Regions from separate parts of the Mesorhizobium sp. M1006 genome, predicted to be linked through region 1. Evidence: predicted binding sites of a transcription regulator. Region 1 holds the regulator's gene; each other region holds the start of a gene.

Region 1 (6,447 bases):
CGCAGCGTCACGGCCTTCATCGGCCCTTCGGGCTGCGGGAAATCGACGCTGCTGCGTGTGTTCAACCGCATCTATGAGCTCTACCCAAAACAGACGGCCGAGGGCCAGGTGCTGCTCGACGGCAAGAACATTCTCGACCGGTCGCAGGATCTCAACCTCCTCAGGACCAAGATCGGCATGGTGTTCCAGAAGCCGACGCCGTTCCCGATGTCGATCTACGAGAACATCGCCTTCGGCGTCAGGCTCTACGAGAACCTCGGCAAGTCCGAGATGGACGGCCGCGTCGAACAGGCGTTGAAGCGCGCCGCGCTGTGGAGCGAGGTCAAGGACAAGCTCAACGCCAGCGGCTTGAGCCTGTCCGGCGGCCAGCAGCAGCGGCTCTGTATCGCCCGCACCGTGGCGGTGAAGCCGGAAGTCATTCTGCTCGACGAACCGGCTTCGGCGCTCGACCCGCTGTCGACTGCCAAGATCGAGGAACTGATCGACGAATTGCAAGCCGACTACACGATCGTCATCGTCACCCACAACATGCAGCAGGCGGCGCGCGTGTCGCGCCAGACGGCGTTCATGTATCTGGGTGAACTGGTCGAGTTCGACCGGACCGAGAAGATATTCACGTCGCCCCGCGAGAAGCGCACGCAGGACTACATCACTGGCCGCTTCGGCTGAGCCGTTCCGATCATGCATATGAGGACAGGACCATGGGCGAACACACAGTCGCTTCTTTCGACGAGGATCTCGAGCAGATCAGCAAGCTGATCCGCGACATGGCCGACCTCGCCGGTTCGATGGTCGGCGGGGCAACCAAGGCGCTGTTGAATTCCGACAACGTGCTGGCGCAACGCGTCGTTTCCGACGACGCCATCATGGATGCGCGTCAACGCGAACTGGACGACCGCGCCATCACCCTGATCGCCAAACGCCAGCCGATGGCCCACGATCTTCGCCATGTGGTCGGAGCGATCCGCATGGCGGGCGACCTCGAACGCATCGGCGACCTTGCCAAGAATATCGCCAAGCGCGTGAGTGCGGTCGGCCTCAGCGCCACGCCGCGGGACCTGTCGCATTCCATCGACGCGATGGCGCAGCTGGTTCTCATCCAGGTGCAGGGTGTCATCGAGGAATATGCTGCAGGCGATGCGGCCGCGTTGGCCAAGCTTCGTGCCGCCGACGAGCGCATCGACGTTAAATACACGTCCGTGTTCCGCGAGCTGTTGACCTACATGATGGAAGATCCGCGCAACATCACCGCTTGCACGCACCTGCTGTTCTGCGCCAAGAATCTGGAGCGGATCGGCGACCATGTCACCAACATCGCCGAAAATGCGTATTATGTGCTGACCGGCGAGCAATTGCCGGTCAATCGTCCGAAGCAGGACGAAACGACAATGTCCGCACCGGTGACATGATGGGGGTGCCCAGCCGATGATCGCACCACGCATAATGGTGGTGGAGGACGAGGAGCCGTTGGGTGTGCTGCTCCGCTACAATCTCGAATCCGAAGGCTACCAGGTCGAGGTGGTGACACGCGGCGACGAAGCCGAGATCCGTTTGCAGGAGAATGTGCCCGACCTTTTGGTGCTCGACTGGATGATACCAGCGGTTTCCGGCATCGAGCTCTGTCGTCGGTTGCGGGTGCGCCCCGAAACCGAGCGGCTGCCGATCATCATGCTGACCGCGCGCGGCGAGGAGAGCGACCGGGTGCGCGGTCTTTCGACCGGCGCCGACGACTATCTGGTCAAGCCGTTTTCGACACCGGAATTCATGGCCAGGGTCAAGGCGCTGCTGCGGCGCGCCAAGCCGGAAGTGCTGTCCAGCGTGCTGAAGGTCGGCGACATCGTGCTCGATCGCGAATCGCACAGGGTCTATCGCAAGAAGAGCGAAATCAGGCTCGGGCCGACCGAATTCCGGCTGCTCGAGTTCATGATGCGGCATCCGGGCCGTGTCTTCTCGCGCAGCCAGTTACTCGATAATGTCTGGGGGGAGACAATCTACATCGACGAACGCACCGTCGACGTGCATGTCGGGCGGCTGCGCAAAGCCGTCAACAACGGCCGGATGCCGGATGTCATCCGCACCATCCGCGGCGCCGGCTATGCGATCAGGGAAGATTGACCCGCCTGGTCAGGCTACGTTCTTTCTGACGCTGGGCCTCATTTGCGCGCCCGGCGCGAAAATCTCCTGGTCGACGAAGCTTAACGCCCGCATCGCGCAGCCTTCGCGGATCAGAGGCAATTCGTTCGGCTCTGTATCGAAGGAGATCGAGCCTGAATGCTGGCCGCCGGCGGTCTGGGCGATTGCCTTCCGCAAGGCCGGCTCGATCAGATCGAAGGCGGCGGCACTGGCGCCGACCATCGCGACCGGTGCCGGATCGATCAGCGCGAACAGCGAGCCGAGACCGAAACCCAGCGCTTCGCCGGCCTTGCGGTAGGCCTCGCGTTCCGGCCCATCTTTCTCGCGCGCCCGGGCCGCCAGTGCGCGCATGTCGGCGTCGCTGACGTCGGCGACCGGTTCGCTGTCTTCGCTCATCTGCCTGGCGTTGCGCCAGATGGCGTAGTTGCCGGCATACGCCTCGATGCAGCCGCGCCGCCCGCAACGGCAGAGCGCGCCGCCCGGACGATGGATCATGTGGCCAAATTCGCCGCCCGAGGAATGCGTCCCGGTGAACAGTTCGCCCTTCAGCACCAGCCCCATGCCGATGCCATGCGAAAGCAGGATGGCGATGAAGTCATCGCGATAGCGATCCGGATTGCGCCAGCGCAAAGCCACCGCCATCATGTTGCAGTCGTTCTCCACCGTTGCCGGGATGCCGAATTCGTCCTCCAGCATGTCGGCAAAGGCGATGTCGGTCTGCGGCGTGATCGGCGACCACAGCATGGCGCGTGCAGGGGAGTCGGTAATGCCCTGAATCGCCAGGGCGATGCGGGCGACACTGCGGACGTCAAGATCTGGATCCTGCAGCCGGCGCCGGACGATGGCCATGCATTCACGGATCAGCTCGTCGCGCGGCATAGTCAGCGTGTCCAGCCGGCGCTGTTCCTCGGCGACCACCTGTCCCGTGTAGTCGATAATGGCGGCCGAAAGGAAATTCAGCGACAACACCACGGTCAGCACCGCCGCCGCTTCCGGGTTGAGGGCGAGGCCGACTTGCGGACGACCGCGTTTCAACGAAACGGGCTCACTTGGCTTGCTCTCGGCGAGGATGCCTTCCCGTATCAGGTCGGAAGAAATCGCCGATATGGTCGAATGACTGAGGCCGGTGGTAGCTGCGATCTCAGTACGCGATGGCTGGCCGGCCCGGCGCACCGCCGAGATCACCATCGCCCGGTTGCGCCGGCGCAAATCGTCATGGCGGATTCCGACCGACATTGTTTTGCTTTCCTCCCGGTTGCCGCGGCCGCTCATGAACCGGAAGCCGTCGGTAATGTCCGACAAATAGTGTCGGATGAGGCAAATAGTGTCAGATGCAGGTGGCGCTGTCATCGTTTATTCCGACGCTCGAAAAAACTCGCAGAGTCATCAAAATCCATCAGAATCGATGTTGACAGCAGCCGGAGATCGGACCAGTATTTTTTCGAGGCTCGAAAAAATTAGAGCTTCTAAGCTGGTCTTTGAGCCAATTGGTCACGCCGTACGCGGCGCAGGGAGGATATGATGAAGAAATTCACGACCGCCATTCTGGCGAGTGTCGCCATGACGCTGGCGCTGGCGTCGGTGGCGCAGGCTAAAGACAAGGTCATCGGCGTTTCCTGGTCGAACTTCCAGGAAGAGCGCTGGAAGACCGACGAGGCCGCAATGAAGGCGGCCATCGAGGCCGCAGGCGACAAGTATATTTCCGCCGACGCACAGTCCAACCCCGGCAAGCAGCTCACCGACGTCGAGAGCCTGATCTCGCAGGGCGCCAACGCACTGATCATCCTGGCGCAGGACGCCTCGGCCATCGGGCCGGCCGTGCAAAAGGCGCTGGACGAAGGTATTCCGGTTGTCGGCTACGACCGGCTGATCGAGAACAAGGACGTCTTTTACCTGACCTTCGACAACAAGGAAGTCGGCCGCATGCAGGCCCGGGAAGTCTTCAAGGTGAAGCCGGAAGGCAACTATGTCTTCATCAAGGGTTCGGGTTCCGATCCGAATGCCGATTTCCTGTTTGCCGGTTCGATGGAGGTGCTGAAGGCGGCAATAGACAGCGGCAAGATCAAGAATGTCGGCGAGGCCTATACCGACGGCTGGCTGCCGGCCAACGCTCAGAAGAACATGGAACAGTTCCTGACCGCCAACGACAACAAGGTCGATGCCGTGGTCGCGGCCAATGACGGCACTGCCGGCGGCGTCGTCGCCGCGCTGACAGCGCAAGGGCTGGCCGGATCGGTTCCGGTTTCGGGCCAGGACGGCGACCACGCCGCGCTGAACCGCATCGCGCTCGGCACACAGACCGTGTCGGTGTGGAAGGATGCGCGCGAGCTCGGCAAGAATGCCGCCGAGATCGCCTCGCAGCTGGCCGACGGCAAGCAGATGACCGACATTGCCGGCGTGAAGGATTTCACCACGCCCGGCGGCAATACCGTCAAGTCGCTGTTCCTGACCCCGGTCGCCATCACCAAGGACAACCTCAACGTCGTCATCGACGCCGGCTGGATCAAGAAAGAAGAGGTCTGCGCCGGCGTGACGGCTGGCACTGTTGCAGTCTGCAACTGAGCCGACGTTTCCGAGAAGTCCGAACGCCGCGGCCGCTCGCCGCGGCGTTTTTCAACAAGAGTTGTTTTTCCGCTTCCGGCGGATAACTTCTAGGCTGCTTCCGGCATCCGCGGCAGACGGCAACCCGGCGGGAGAAACATCATGACCGACACGACGTCCAACACGCCGGTCGACAGCACGGCAGACCGGGCACGGGAATCCGAGCTCGGCATCGTTGCCCGATTTCTCAAGGCAACCGAACTCGACACGCGCATGCTCGGCATGGTCGGCGCGCTGCTGGTCATCTGGGTCGGCCTGCATGTCATTTCCAGCGTACGGCTCGGCGTCAATCCGTTCGACTTCGACAGCCGGACCTTCCTGACGCCACGCAATCTCTGGAACCTGTCGGTGCAGACTTCCGCCGTGGCCATAATGGCCGCCGGAATGGTGCTGGTTATCGTCATGCGCAATATCGACCTGTCGGTCGGTTCCGCCGAAGGTCTGATCGGCGTGGTCATGGGCTTTGCGCAGGTGCATTTCCTGGTGCGAATGATCGGTCTGCAATTAGGCAATCCCTGGATCTGGATCCTGGCACTGGCCATCGGCCTGGCGCTTGGCCTTCTGATCGGAGCGTTCCAGGGATACATCATCGCTTATCTCGAGGTGCCGGCCTTCATCGTGACGCTGGGCGGCCTTCTGGTCTGGCGGGGTGCCGCATGGTGGGTCGCCAGCGGTCAGACGATTGCGCCGCTTGATGCCACTTTCCAGCTGATGGGGGGCGGGCCGGCGGGTTCGATCGGCGCGCGATGGAGCTGGATCGTCGGAATTGTCGCGTGCCTAGCGGTTGTGTTCATGCTGCTCAACGGGCGGGTGCAGCGCAAGCGGTTCCGCTTTCCGTTGCGCCCGATCTGGGCCGAGACGTTCCTCGGTGTCCTCACCTGCGCTGCCATCATGGGCGCCATATGGCTTGCCAATTCCTATCCTTGGCCGGTCGGCATCGTGAACAGATATGCGGCGGCCAACAATATAACGGTTCCCGAAGGCGGGCTGTTCATCGCCCATGGCATCGCCATACCCGTGCTGATGGCTGTAGCCGTAGGGCTGATCATGACCTTCATCGCCAAGCGTACCCGTTTCGGCCGCTATGTCTTCGCCATCGGCGGCAATCCGGAAGCAGCCAACCTTGCCGGTATCAACACGCGCTGGGTGACCATGAAGGTGTTCATGATCATGGGCGTGCTGGCGACGATCGCCGCGGCGATCTCGTCAGCCAGGCAGAACTCGTCGACCAATGCGCTGGGCACGTTGGACGAGCTGCTGGTCATCGCGGCGGCGGTGATCGGCGGCACGTCGCTCGCCGGCGGCTCCGGCACAGTGCTCGGCGCCATGCTCGGCGCGCTTTTGATGCAGTCGCTGCAGTCCGGCATGGTGCTGCTCGGCATCGATTCACCGCTGCAGAGCATCGTTGTCGGCGCCGTGCTGGTGCTCGCGGTGTGGCTCGATACCGTCTATCGCAAACGTGTGTAGGGAGGAGGAACGATCATGGCAGACAAAACCGCTCCCACGGGCACGCCGCTGATCGACATGCGCAACATCTCCATCGCTTTCGGCGGCATTCGCGCCGTCGACGATGCCTCTGTCGACCTTTTCCCGGGCGAGGTGATGGCTTTGCTCGGTCACAACGGTGCCGGCAAATCGACGTTGATAAAAATCCTGTCCGGCGCCTACAAGCGCGATGCGGGCCAGATTTTGGTCAACGGCGAGGAGGCTTCG
Region 2 (6,447 bases), on a different contig from region 1:
TCGCCTCGATGACCATAATGATTGCCGGCACCGCCTTGTGCGGCGTGGCGGCAGCGCTCGGCTATCGCGGCGGCTTGCAAGTGGTGAACGAGATCGCGCCGGCGGACCGGCGCGCCGAAGTCGTCTCGGCCTTCTTCATCTGCTGTTTTTGCGGCAACGCGCTGCCGGTCATCGGCATCGGCGTTCTGTCGACGGTGGCAGGTGCGACCGCGGCAAGCCTGGCCTTTGCCGGCATGATTGTCGTCTTTTCCCTGGTCGCTCTCGGGTTTGGCGCGAAATACGCGCGCTGAGCCGACCTTTCAGCCGTTCGGTGTCTCGGGCGAAAGGTGCGCGCGCTGGCGCGGTACGCCGAGGCCGGTATCCGGCGGTTCGCCGGCAGCCGGCCGGCTCTCGATCATGTGCAGGCTGCGCCAGCGGCCGAAGCGATAATAGGCCGCGGCCAGCACGAGCGAGGTTACAGAGCCAGCCGGAAAGCTCCACCACAGAGCTTCCTCGCCGATCACGCTTCGGAAGAAATAGGCGAAGCTGGTGCGCACCAGCAGCACCGAGATCACCAGGATGATCAGCGGCGGCATCACCGCGCCGGTGGCACGCACGGTGGCGAAGAGCACGATGGTGATGCCGAACAGGATGAAGGACCACGACGCGATCTTGTTAATGTGAGTGGCGATGTCGATTGCTGCACTGTCGCTGCCAAGGAAGAGGCTGAGCACCGCGCGATCGAATACGAACAGCAGCGCGACGAGCATCCCGGTGAGCACAAGGTTGAAGCCGACGCCGGAGGTGGCGATGCGTCCAATCCGGTCCCAGCGCCTGGCGCCGACATTTTGCGCCGCCATGGACGACACCGCGGCGCCGATGGCGAGCGCCGGCATCTGGATATAGGTCCAGAGCTGTGCGGCTATGCCGTAGGCAGCCGCGACCTGCGAGCCGTACGAGTTGACCATGCCCATCACCGTCAGCGCCGCGGCCGAAACGACGATCATCTGCAGGCCCATCGGCACGCCCTTGAAGACGACGATGCGCAGCAGCGCCGGGTCCGGCCGCAGCAGAGCGAGATTAGCGCCGGCCAGCCGCAGCGGGTGCTTGCGCGCATAAAGCACGATCAGGATGGCAACCACGCTTACCGTCTGGCCGATCAGCGTCGAGGTGGCCGAGCCGGCGATGCCGAGTTCGGGGAACGGGCCGATGCCGAGGATGAGCAACGGGTTCAAAACGACGTCGAGCATGACTGCCAGCGCCATAAAAAGGAAAGGCGTGCGCGAATCGCCGGCGCCGCGCAGCACCGTCATGACGAAGGACAGCAGGTTCATCATCGGCACGGCGAGGAAGATGATGCGCAGATAGGAGCGCGCCAGCGGCAACGCGTCGGCCGGCGTGCCGAGCGCATCGAGGATCGCATCGACCCAGATCCAGCCGCAGACCGCGAACACCACCGAGACGAGGAAGAAGAAGGTGGCGCTGGTTCCGACGATGCGCCGGGCTTCGGGCAGGTCACGAGCGCCGACGGATTGTGCGACCAGGATGGTCGCCGCCATGCCGATGCCGAAGACGGTGCCGAGGATGAGAAACAGCACGAGGTTGGCATTGGACGTGGCGGTCAGCGCCGCTTCACCGAGGAAACGGCCGACCCACACGGCATTTATCGAGCCGTTGAGCGACTGCAGCACATTGGAGCCGAGCACCGGCAGGGCAAACAGCAACAGGGTGCGCGGGATAGGCCCACTGGTGAGGTCGCCGGTCTGCCGGCGCGGGGGCATGTTGTCGTCCATGGCAGGCAACTCGGCGAAGGCTTGTCTGAGTCCGCAATGATTGCCGATTTAACGGGAGAGGTCGATGCGGCGCTGTAAATTCCGCCTGGCGTGCCTTGATCTAAGCATTTCTCAACCTTCCGGAATCGTATATTGATCCCGCACGCGTGGGGCCGCATTTTCCTGGATCTCATGGGTAGGCCGGGGGGCTCATGTCCGATATTCCGTTGTTTTTTGAGCGCCTGAACCGGCGCGCCTTTCTTGGTGCATCCGCTCTGGGCGCGGCCTCCGTGGCTCTTTCGTCGTGCACTACGACGGACGTGGCGGCGCCGGTGCCCGCGGCACCAAGCGATCCGGCTTTCGGCGATGCCGCAAGCATGTATGCCGCGCGCATGGACGAGGGCTATCAACTGCCGGCAATCCCGGTAGCCAAGGTCGATCCGAAATTCGTGCGTCAAATCGTGGCCGACCCGACTGGAGAAAAACCCGGCACGATCGTCGTCGATACTTCCGAGCACTTCCTCTATCTGGTGCGCGACGGCGGCAAGGCAATTCGCTATGGCGTCAGCCTCGGCAAGGCCGGTTTCGGATGGACCGGCAGCGCCGTGGTACAGGCGAGGAAGAAGTGGCCGGTCTGGACGCCGCCGCCGGAAATGATCCAACGCCGGCCGGAACTGGCGAAATACAAGGACGGCATGCCGCCCGGCCCGCAGAGCCCGCTTGGTGCCCGCGCGCTGTATCTCTTCCGTGACGGCAAGGACACGATGTATAGGCTGCACGGCACGCCGGAGTGGGATTCCATTGGGAAGAACGCTTCCTCCGGCTGTGTGCGCTTCATGAATCAGGACATTATCGACCTCTACAGCCGCGTCGACGGCGTCGCGCCGGTCTTCGTGCGCCCGAACCTGTCGGCCGCCGGGAAGATCGCCGCCGTGTCGAACAGGACGGCCGAGCCGATCGATGCCGGCGTGCCAAAGGACGCGGAGATGTTGAGGTAAGTGCCTTCGACTGGATCGTCAGTCGCAGGTTTTGCAACGCACTGGGACACCGTCCTTGCGCGGGCGAGCCGCAACTGAAGGGCACGACCGCTCAATCGCGCCAGCTCAGGCGGACGCGTTCCGCGCGTCCGCCTGTATGGGTGCCGCTACTTCTTGGCGAGGCCTGGGAGCGTGACCTGATAGACCAGGAACATGGTGTCGACATCGGCGCCATCCTCGGCCTTGTAGGCCGCGCCTACCTGGAAGCCGTCCTGCGTGAGGAAGTCATTGTCATTGGCGACGAACAGGAAATAGTCGTCGGGCAGTGTCGGATCGAGGACGCTCACCACCGACATCGCCTCCCACTTCTCCGAAAGGTTGTTGCGGTCGTTGGGCGCGCCATTGTGCAGCCCGAAGCGGCCGAGCTCGGTCTTGTCGTTGATGTCAATGAGCGGCGTCAGCTTGGCCGGCGTCACCGATGGATCGAGCTCACCCTTGGGCGCCAGCGGCTTGTCCTTGTCGAATTCTGTGCCGGCGACATCGGTTGCCGCAGACAGATCGACGACGCTGATCTCGCGGTGGAGCGAGGTGTCGCCCTTCAGCCCCTGGCCATTGCCGCTGTCGCGCGCCAGCATCAGGAAGGTCTTGTCCGACAGCGCCACGATTTCGCTCTGCGCGGCGATCTTGGTTTTGCCCTTGGCATCGGTGAACATCGGCAGCGGCACGACATATTCATGCGCGAGCTTGAGCTGGCCGGGATCCGAGGCATCGTAGACCAGCGCGCGCGTGTTCTGACGCGTCGAGGCGGAATCGCCGCCATCCTGCCTTGGGGCCGACTGCAGCACGGCAATCAGGAACTTCCCGTCCGGCGTCAGCGCCATGCCTTCGAGGCCCTGGTTGTTCTGACGGCCGGTTTCGGGATCCTTCGGATCTGGGTCTGCCGCGCCAAGTCCCGGATTGTTGGAAGCAAAGTTTGGCGTCCCGTGACGCATCGGGACAAGCGCCGCCGGCGGCTGCGTTGCCGACATCAGACGCCCATCGGCGGAGAAGCGGTAGATGTTCGGACCGTATTCGTCCGAGATGAACAGCGTGCCGTCGGGCAGCCGCGCGATCGCTTCGTTATCGAGCGCGAGCTTGCCGTTGGCTTCGGGCAGGATCGGCATGTCGTCGGTCGCGGCACGCACGCCGTTGAGCGGATCGAGGCCGGTTGCGTCGGTACCCTTGTCGTCGGTCAAAAGGATGGTGTCTGCAAGCGTCGCCTTGAGGCCCGATTGTTCCTGGCCGGTGGCCGGTGCCGCACCCGGCGCGATCGGGGCGAACTCGATGGCGATCGTGTTGAGGCGCGGACGGTAATCGGTGGTGCCGACGACATTGTAGCCGCGATCCGGCAGCAGCCATAGCGAGCCCTTGTAGCCATCGGCGCCATGTGTCCAGCCGGCAGCGTCGATCGACATGCCCGAGCCCGAGCCAAACGTCTCGCCGAACTTGTCCTTCTGGCTGGCCGGGATGCGGCCGACACCGACCATGCCCTTGTTGACGAAGCTGACGCCGCCGACGGTCGCGGCGTTTTCTGCCAAGGCCGGGGTCAAGGCGGTGAACATCGCCAGCGCGACGGCGAGGGACGCGGTTCGGTGCAGGTTTTTCATGGGTATCCTCTTTGAGACAAAGCTGCCGGGATCTGAAAAAGCGCCGCGTCGCATCAAGGATGCCGCGAAAGCCTTCGGAGAAGCGATCTAGGACGCGAACATGATACTTGCGTGACAGTGCCGCGCTTGCTTGTCCCCCGTGGTCGCAACTGGCCTGGGTATGGCGAATTCGTCGTCGCCGAGCGAGCAATTAACAACTTTACAAATAATCGTTCTAATGTAAAGTTATGACAATGAAAGGTCCCCGATGACTGCCTATCGTTTCGCCACCCGCCTCAATTCCTTTGCCTCGCGGCCACAGGCCGAGTGGCCCGATCTTGTCGGCAAACCGTCCATGCTGCAAATGGCGGCACGTGCGGCGAAGGTTGCGGAGTTGACCGATCTCGACCTCAACTTCCCCGACCATGTCGATGAAAAGCCTGCGGAAATAGCGCGCAAACTCGGCGATATCGGGCTTTCCATCAATGGTTTCGCCATGCGCTACTATTCCAATCCGGCTTTCAAGCTCGGCGCCTTCACCAACCCGGATCCTGCCATTCGCCGCGAAGCCATCGACCTGACCAAGGCCGGCATCGACGCCACGCGCGAGGCGGGCGCCAGCCTGATGACCTTGTGGCTCGGGCAGGATGGCTTCGACTATGCCTTCCAGGTGGACTACGCAGCGCTCTGGCAACACGAAATCGATGGCATTCGTGAAGTTGCGGCGCATGATCCGGGCTGCCAAATCAGCCTTGAATACAAACCCAACGAGCCGCGCTCCTACAGCCTGATGCCAGATGCGGCGACTACATTGCTGGCGATCCGCGAGATCGGCCTGCCAAATCTCGGCGTGACGCTCGATTTCGCCCATGTGCTCTATGCCGACGAGCAGCCGGCCTTTGCCGCAGCACTCGTGGCGCGACACAGCAAGCTGCTCGGCGTGCATCTCAACGACGGCTACGCCAAGCGCGACGACGGCCTGATGGTCGGGGCCGTGCATACGCTGCAGACGATCGAGCTGCTCAAGCAGATCCGTCGAGACGGCTATGCCGGCGCCATCTACTTCGACACGTTCCCCGACATGACCGGGCTCGACCCGGTCCACGAATGCGAAGTCAACATCGCGACTGTCAAGCGCATGCTGCGCTTCGTCGATCGGCTGGAAAAGGACAATCGCCTGTCCAGTGCCGTCGACCGTCAGGACGCGGTCGCCTCGCAGGCCATCATCCAGGAAGCCATGCTCGGGCCGGACAGCTGAGGCCGGCGGCATAGACCGTTTTTCAACAAGGGAGGAAGATCATGAAATTTCTACTTGCCACCGCTGCCGCTGCCCTGATGGCGCTGTCCATCGGCTCGGCTTTTTCCGCGGACCTCGCGCCGCTCAATTCCGACACCGAGAAGGATCGCATCGACTGGTCGCAGCTCGAGGCCAAGTTCGGGGCGTTCCCCAAGTTGCCCGAGGGTACCAAGGCGGGTGCGGTCTCCAAGACGCTGACCAATGAATACTGGCGCTCGCTGGGGGAGGGCTACAAGTCGTTCGGCGACCGCACCGGCGTGCCCGTCGTCTACCAGGCAGCGCAGAGCGAGGGCGACCAGCTCGGTCAGCTCACCATCGCCGAAGGCCTGGTCACACAGGGCTACAACGTGCTGCTCGTCTCGCCGCAGACCGACTCCAACCTGCAGCCGATCATGGAACAGGCCAAGGCGGCCAACGTGCCGGTGGTCAACGTCAACGACGCGGTCATCCCGCAGGCCGAGCATTATGTCGGTAATGTCCAGCGCGACAACGGCGTGCGCGTCGCCAAATGGTTCATCAAGAACCGGCCGGACGGCGGCAAGGTCGCCATCGTCGAAGGCCAGGCCGGCGTCTACGCCGCCGTCCAGCGCACCGATGGTTTCAAGACAACGATCACCGAGGCCGGCAAGTTCGACGTCGTCGCCAGCGTCCCCGGTAACTGGGATCGCCAGACCTCCTACGACGCGGCCACCAACATCCTGCAACAGCACCCCGACCTGATCGGCTTCTATGCCAACAATGACGGCATGGCGCTGGGCATCGTCGAGGCGGTCAAGGCTGCCGGGCTGCAGGACAAG
Region 3 (6,447 bases), on a different contig from region 1:
CGCGAAGGTGATGTCGGCGTCCTCCGGGCGAAAGCCTAGTGTCACTGCCTTGCCCTGTCGAGGCGCCAAGCCAATCACAGTACCGTCCGCCAATACCGAGCTTGGGGAGGCCCCTGTGAGCGCCAGCAGATTCATCGGCGGTGCGCCTATGAACGAAGCGACGAAGGTCGAGGCCGGTTTCTCGTACACATCAAGCGGCGCGCCGGTCTGCTCGACCAGGCCGGCGTTCATGACGACGAGGATGTCGGCCAGCGTCATCGCCTCAAGCTGGTCGTGCGTGACATAAACCGAGGTGACGCCAAGCGAGCGCTGCAGATTCTTGATCTCGATGCGCATCTGCCCGCGCAATTTCGCATCGAGGTTGGACAGCGGTTCGTCGAACAGGAAGACCTTCGGGTTGCGCACGATGGCGCGACCCATGGCGACGCGTTGGCGCTGACCGCCGGAAAGCTCGCGCGGGCGCCGGTCGAGCAGCGCCGAAAGCTCCAGCACCTTGGCAGTCGAGCGTACCCTGCTGTCGATCTCGTCATTCGGCGTGCCGCGGTTGCGCAGGCCATAGGCCATGTTGTCATAGACCTTCATATGTGGGTAGAGCGCGTAGTTCTGGAACACCATTGCGATGTCGCGCTCGGTCGGGCCAATGGCGTTGACCACCTTGCCGTCGATGGCGACTGTACCGGCAGAAATCGTCTCCAGCCCGGCGATCATCCTCAGCAGCGTAGACTTGCCGCAGCCGGAGGGGCCGACCAGCACGCAAAGCTCCTTGTCGGGAATGGCGATGGAAACGCCCTTCACGGCCTCGACGCCGCTGGGATAGATTTTCCTGACATCCTTCAGATCCACGGTCGCCATCGGCTTCTCACTTTTCGGATTCGACCAGACCGCGCACGAACCAGCGTTGCATCAGCACGACCACCAGGATCGGCGGCACGATGGCCAGCATTGCCGTGACCATCACCAGGTGCCATTGGGTGTCGGCATCGGCGAAGGAAACCATCTTTCTCAGCGCGATGACGATGGTATTCATGTCGTTGCTGTTGGTGACGAGCAGCGGCCAAAGATACTGCGTCCAGCCATAGATGAAGAGGATCACGAACAGCGCGGCGATGTTTGTCCGCGACAGCGGCACCAGAATATCGAAAAAGAAGCGCCATGGCCCGGCACCGTCGACACGCGCCGCCTCCACCAATTCGCCCGGTATGGTCATGAAGAACTGGCGAAACAGCAGCGTTGCGGTGGCTGAGGCGATCAGCGGGACGATCAGGCCGGCATAGGTGTCGATCATGCCGAGATCGACCATCACCTTGTAGGTCGGCAGGATGCGCACCTCGACTGGAAGCATCAAGGTGATGAAGATCAGCCAGAAGAAGGTCATGCGCAGCGGAAAGCGAAAGAACACGATCGCGTAGGCCGACAGGATCGAGATGAAGATCTTTCCCACCGCAACGCCGAGCGCCATGATCATGGTGTTGAGGAGCAGCCTGCCGACGCTGACCCCGCCGATACGACCGATGCCGCCGAACAGCGCCTCGCTGTAATTGTTCCATAGCTGGCCGCCGGGCAAGAGCGGCAGGGGCGGCCTGAGGATCGTTTGCAGCGTGTGCGTCGAGGCAACGAAGGTGTAGTAGATCGGAAAAGCCACGATCAATATGCCGAGGATGAGCACGGCATGGGCGATGAAGGTGCGGAGCGGGGACTGGCCGATCATCGCTGCCCTCAGCCGTAATGGACTTTGCGTTCCACATAGCGGAACTGGATCGCTGTGAGCGCAATGACGATGGCCATCAGGATGACCGACTGCGCCGCCGAATCGCCCAGGATCAGATTGACGAAGCCGTCATTGTAGACCTTGTAGACCAGCGTCTCGGTCGTCTTGCCCGGCCCGCCGCCGGTGACGGCATGAACGATGCCGAACGTGTCGAACAGGGCATAGACGGTGTTGACGACCAGCAGGAAAAAGCTTGTCGGCGCAAGCAGCGGGAAGACGATGGTCCAGAAGCGCTTGGTTTCGCCGGCGCCGTCCATGGCCGCCGCTTCGATCAGCGTTTTCGGCACCGCCTGCAGGCCGGCGACGAAGAACAGGAAGTTGTAGCTGATCTGCTTCCAGGCAGCAGCCGACACCAGCAGGATCATGGCGTGGGTGCCGTTGAGCAGCGGGTCCCATACGATGCCGAGGCTTCTCAGCAAATAGGCCAACGAGCCGATCGAGGGATTGAACAGGAAAAGCCAAAGCATGCCGGCAATCGCCGGCGCCACGGCGTAAGGCCATATCAACAGTGTGCGGTAGAGGCCTTTGCCGCGCACGGCCTTCTCGGCCATGACCGCGAGCAGCAGGGCCACAACCATGGCAACGATCGCGGTCGCAAGAGAGAACACTACGGTGACCTTGATCGAGTTGAGGTAGGCCGGATCGGCCAGCACCTTCCGGAAATTGGCAAACCAGACGAACCTGCTCTTCAGCCCGAACGGGTCTTGCCTGAGCATCGACTGGTAAAGCGCCTGACCGGCCGGCCAGTAGAAGAAAACCAGGGTGATGGCGAGCTGTGGCGCCACCAGCAGGTAGGGCAGGATCTTGTTGGGAAATACGACGCGTGGAGACAGGCTGATTTCCCTCGCTATCCAGGTGTCGCCCACGCGAGCCCGCGTGGGCGATATTCCAACCGACTAACCGAGATAATCCCGTCAGTTCTCCAGCGCTTCCTTGATCGCGACGTTGCCGCGCGCAACCGCATTGTCGAGTGCCTGCTGGGCGGTTTGCTGGCCGGCCAGCATCTTCTCCAGCTCCTCGTTCTGGATATCGCGCACCTGCGGCAGATTCGGCAGGCGCACGCCCTTCGAGTTGTCGGTCGGCGCCTTGCCCGTCATCTGCAGGATGGGTGTCTCGCGGCCGGGGTTTTTGTCATAGAAGCCTGATTTCTTCGTCGCCTCATACGCGGCGAGCGTCACAGGCAGGTATCCCGACTTCTGGTGCAGATATTCCTGCACATCGGTCTTGGACAGATAGGCAAAGAAGGCGGCGACACCCTTGTATTCCTCGTCCGACTTGTTGCCGAACACCCACAGGCTGGCACCACCCGGCGTCGTGTTCTGTGGTGCGCCCTTGGCGTCGGTATCATACGGAAGCTGGCCGATGCCATAGTTCATGCCGGACTTGACGATATCGCCGAGGCCGCCCGACGATTCGGTGAAGATGCCGCATTCGCCGGCGAGGAATATCTGCTTGGCTTCGGAGGTGCGTCCGCCATATTTGAACGTGCCGTCCTTGGCCAGGCCAGCGAGCGCCTGGAAGTGGTTGACGAAAATCGGCGCATTGATCTTGAGTTCGACATCACCTCCAGCCAGGCCATTCTGCTGGGTGGCCCAAGGCACGTCATTCCACGCCGCGAAATTCTCCAGGTGGATCCAGGTCAGCCAGGTCGAGGTATAGCCGCAAGGGGCGGCGCCGCTCGTCTTGATCTTCTTGGCAGCTTCCCACACCTCGTTCCACGTCTTGGGCGGATTGTTCACGTCGAGGCCTGCCTTCTGGAAGATGTCCTTGTTGTAATAGAGGATCGGCGAGGAAGAGTTGTAGGGGAACGATAGCATGGTGCCGTCCGGCTTCGAATAATAGCCGACGATGCCGGGCAGATACTGGCTCTTGTCGAAAGTCATCCCGGCGCCGGTCATCACATCGGCCACCGGCTTTATCGCACCCTCGGCCGCCATCATCACGCCGGTGCCGACGTCGAACACCTGGAGGATATCGGGCGCTTGCCCGGCACGAAAGGCAGCGATGCCGGCATTCAGCGTCTCCGGATAGGTGCCCTTGAACACCGGAACGAGCTCATAGTCGCTCTGGCTGGCGTTGAAATCCTTGGAGATCTTGGCGACGACCTCGGCGTTGGCGCCGGTCATGGCGTGCCACCAGCTGATCTGCGTGACGGCGAAGGCGGAGGTGGTGGAAAGCAGGGTCACGGTGGCGGCGATACCGGCCGCAAAGCCGAAGAACTTCATGTTTCATCTCCCGTTTGTCATTGGCGAAAGGGGCACTTCCGCAAAGCCAATATGTGGCGCTGATGACAATCGGACAACGGTTTTATTGCGGATCAATGAACATCATTCCTTCCTAAAGTGCACTCGCTACTGAAACCGGGCGCCAGAAATCACATCACCGTCTTTTTGGGCGCAGCGGCGTCGGTTTTCCCCCGAAAAGACCCGCCGCATGGCCCACGGGTTAACCATTCGTTAAAATCTCCAAGAGCTAATCAGTCACACCTCCCCTGTTAATTTTGGCAGACCGAGTGAACCAGGATGCTGACGGTCTATAATTGTATTGTAAGTCAGCACGATCCGAGACTGGTTGCGCTTGCCGCACTCATCTGTGGAATTTCTTGCTTCTCGGCGGTTAATCTCCTTAAGCATGTCGGCCGATCGACCGAGCGAAACCGGCTTGTCTGGCTGATGATCGCCGCGGCCTCGACCGGGTTCGGCATATGGGCGACGCATTTCATCGCCATGACCGCGTTTACGCCGGGAATACCGAATGCATACAATCCGGGATTGTCCGCCTTTTCGCTTGCCGCCGCCATTATCATGACCGCGCTTGGGATGTGGGTCGCCACCTTGCGCCGCGGCATCGACCATTTCCTCGTCGGTGGCGCCATTCTGGGCGGCGCCATCGCGACGATGCACTACATCGGCATGGCAGCTTTCGAGGTCGAAGGCCGGGTCGCATGGAACCTGCTCCTTGTCGCGATATCGCTTCTGGCCGGCGTGACCCTCGCGGCACTGGCGCTCCTTGTCGTCTTGCGCCGTCCGTCAGCGCTCGCGACTTTCGGCGGCGCCGCGCTTTTGACGCTGGCGATTTGCAGCTTGCATTTCATCGCGATGGCTGCGGTGTCGATCATTCCGGATTCCTCGATTGAAATATCCGAACATTCCATCGAGCCCATTTCCCAGGCCTTTGCCGCAGCGGTCGCCAGCCTGATAATCCTTGTGCTATCGGGTGCCGCGCTGTGGATCGACCTGCGCTTTCGCCGCCAGAAGCTCGAGGCCGATCGCATGCACGATCTCGCCAATGCGGCGGTGGAAGGTCTGATCGTTTGCGATGGCACCCGCATTGTCAGCGCCAATGACAGTATGGCGAAGCTGACCGGAACAGCGACAGCCACCCTGAACACGATGCAATTCGGCGAGCTTTTCGACGGACAGAGCGCAGCCGATATGTCCGGCTTCGGCGAACAGGCGCAGGAAGCGAAGGTAAGGGGCAGCGACGGGGCGAGAATTCCTGTCGAGCTGATCGCCAGGAAAATCACCTACTGCGGCAGGCCTCATACGGTGCTTGCCGTTCGCGACATCCGTGAGCGCAAGAAGGCAGAACAAGAGATCCTCCGCCTCGCGCATTTCGATCCGCTTACCGGGCTTGCCAATCGGCGGAGCTTTTCTTCCCGGCTGGAAGCAGAATTCGCCTCAATGGATCGTGGCGGCAAGGATGGACATCTGGCGCTCCTGCTGCTTGACCTCGACCGGTTCAAGCAAGTCAACGACCTCTATGGCCACGGGGCCGGCGATGCTATGCTGCAGAAGCTGGCGCACTGCATTTCCGGCATCCCGCGCCACGGACAGATGCTCGCGCGTCTCGGCGGCGATGAATTTGCCATCATAGCTCCGAACCTCCCCGACCCCCTGGCCGCAGGCCGGATAGCCGAGGACTTGCTGGCGGCGATCCGGGAGGAAAACAGGGTTTCGGTCGGCTCCGGCCTCGTCTCGGCCAGCATCGGCATCGCCTTCTTTCCGCTGGATGCCGAAGACCAGGCCGGCCTGATCAGCCATGCCGACACGGCACTCCATCGCGCCAAAACCGAAGGCAGGGACACTTATCGGTTTTTCGAGATAGCCATGGGCACCGCGGCCCGCGACAAGCGCGTGATGGAGCATGAATTGCGCCAGGCGATCGCCCGCAAGGAGTTCCACCTCGTCTATCAGCCGCAGAAGGAGATCCGCGGCGGCAGGATGATCGGCTTCGAAGCCCTGGTCCGTTGGCAGCACCCTGAGCGGGGTGACATTTCTCCGGCCGTTTTCATCCCCGTGGCCGAGGACAGTGGCGCTATCGCGCAGATCGGCGACTGGGTGCTGACGACGGCTTGTAACGATGCTGTTCGCTGGACAAACCCGCTGATGGTCGCCGTCAACGTCTCCGCCGTGCAACTTCACAATCCGAATTTCAGCCGCAAGGTGCACGACGCATTGACGAGATCCGGCCTGGCCCCCGGCAGGCTCGAACTGGAGATCACCGAAACGGCCCTGGTGAAGGACATGCCGCGCGCGCTGGCAACCTTGAGGCAGGTCAAGGCGCTTGGCGTGCATGTGGCGATGGACGATTTTGGCACCGGCTATTCTTCGCTGTCCAACCTCAGCGCCTTTCCCTTCGACAAGATCAAGATCGACGGGTCGTTCATCAAATCGGTC

Evidence for each region. The regulator PhoB, encoded in region 1, activates phosphate uptake and scavenging genes when phosphate is short. The targets are predictions, from matches to a motif close to TGTCATNNANCTGTCAT.
Region 2: NKH60_RS01250 (esterase-like activity of phytase family protein) is a predicted target of PhoB. The motif match lies at 4,475-4,491, and genes of this name have one in related genera.
Region 3: ugpB (sn-glycerol-3-phosphate ABC transporter substrate-binding protein UgpB) is a predicted target of PhoB. The motif match lies at 4,056-4,072, and genes of this name have one in related genera.

The regions. Positions count from the first base shown of each region.
Region 1 is NZ_JAMYMZ010000018.1:34,486-40,932, reverse strand. Features, by position in the region: gene pstB (phosphate ABC transporter ATP-binding protein PstB) at 1-669, shown strand, start outside; gene phoU (phosphate signaling complex protein PhoU) at 702-1,409, shown strand; gene phoB (phosphate regulon transcriptional regulator PhoB) at 1,426-2,115, shown strand; gene NKH60_RS18605 (ROK family protein) at 2,125-3,369, opposite strand; gene xylF (D-xylose ABC transporter substrate-binding protein) at 3,655-4,695, shown strand; gene NKH60_RS18595 (sugar ABC transporter permease) at 4,837-6,201, shown strand; gene NKH60_RS18590 (ATP-binding cassette domain-containing protein) at 6,217-6,447, shown strand, end outside.
Region 2 is NZ_JAMYMZ010000001.1:247,763-254,209, reverse strand. Features, by position in the region: gene NKH60_RS01265 (MFS transporter) at 1-290, shown strand, start outside; gene NKH60_RS01260 (MATE family efflux transporter) at 300-1,772, opposite strand; gene NKH60_RS01255 (L,D-transpeptidase) at 1,964-2,749, shown strand; gene NKH60_RS01250 (esterase-like activity of phytase family protein) at 2,896-4,374, opposite strand; gene NKH60_RS01245 (TIM barrel protein) at 4,622-5,611, shown strand; gene NKH60_RS01240 (sugar ABC transporter substrate-binding protein) at 5,653-6,447, shown strand, end outside.
Region 3 is NZ_JAMYMZ010000012.1:70,800-77,246, reverse strand. Features, by position in the region: gene ugpC (sn-glycerol-3-phosphate ABC transporter ATP-binding protein UgpC) at 1-852, opposite strand, end outside; gene ugpE (sn-glycerol-3-phosphate ABC transporter permease UgpE) at 860-1,708, opposite strand; gene ugpA (sn-glycerol-3-phosphate ABC transporter permease UgpA) at 1,717-2,601, opposite strand; gene ugpB (sn-glycerol-3-phosphate ABC transporter substrate-binding protein UgpB) at 2,683-3,993, opposite strand; gene NKH60_RS14225 (bifunctional diguanylate cyclase/phosphodiesterase) at 4,291-6,447, shown strand, end outside.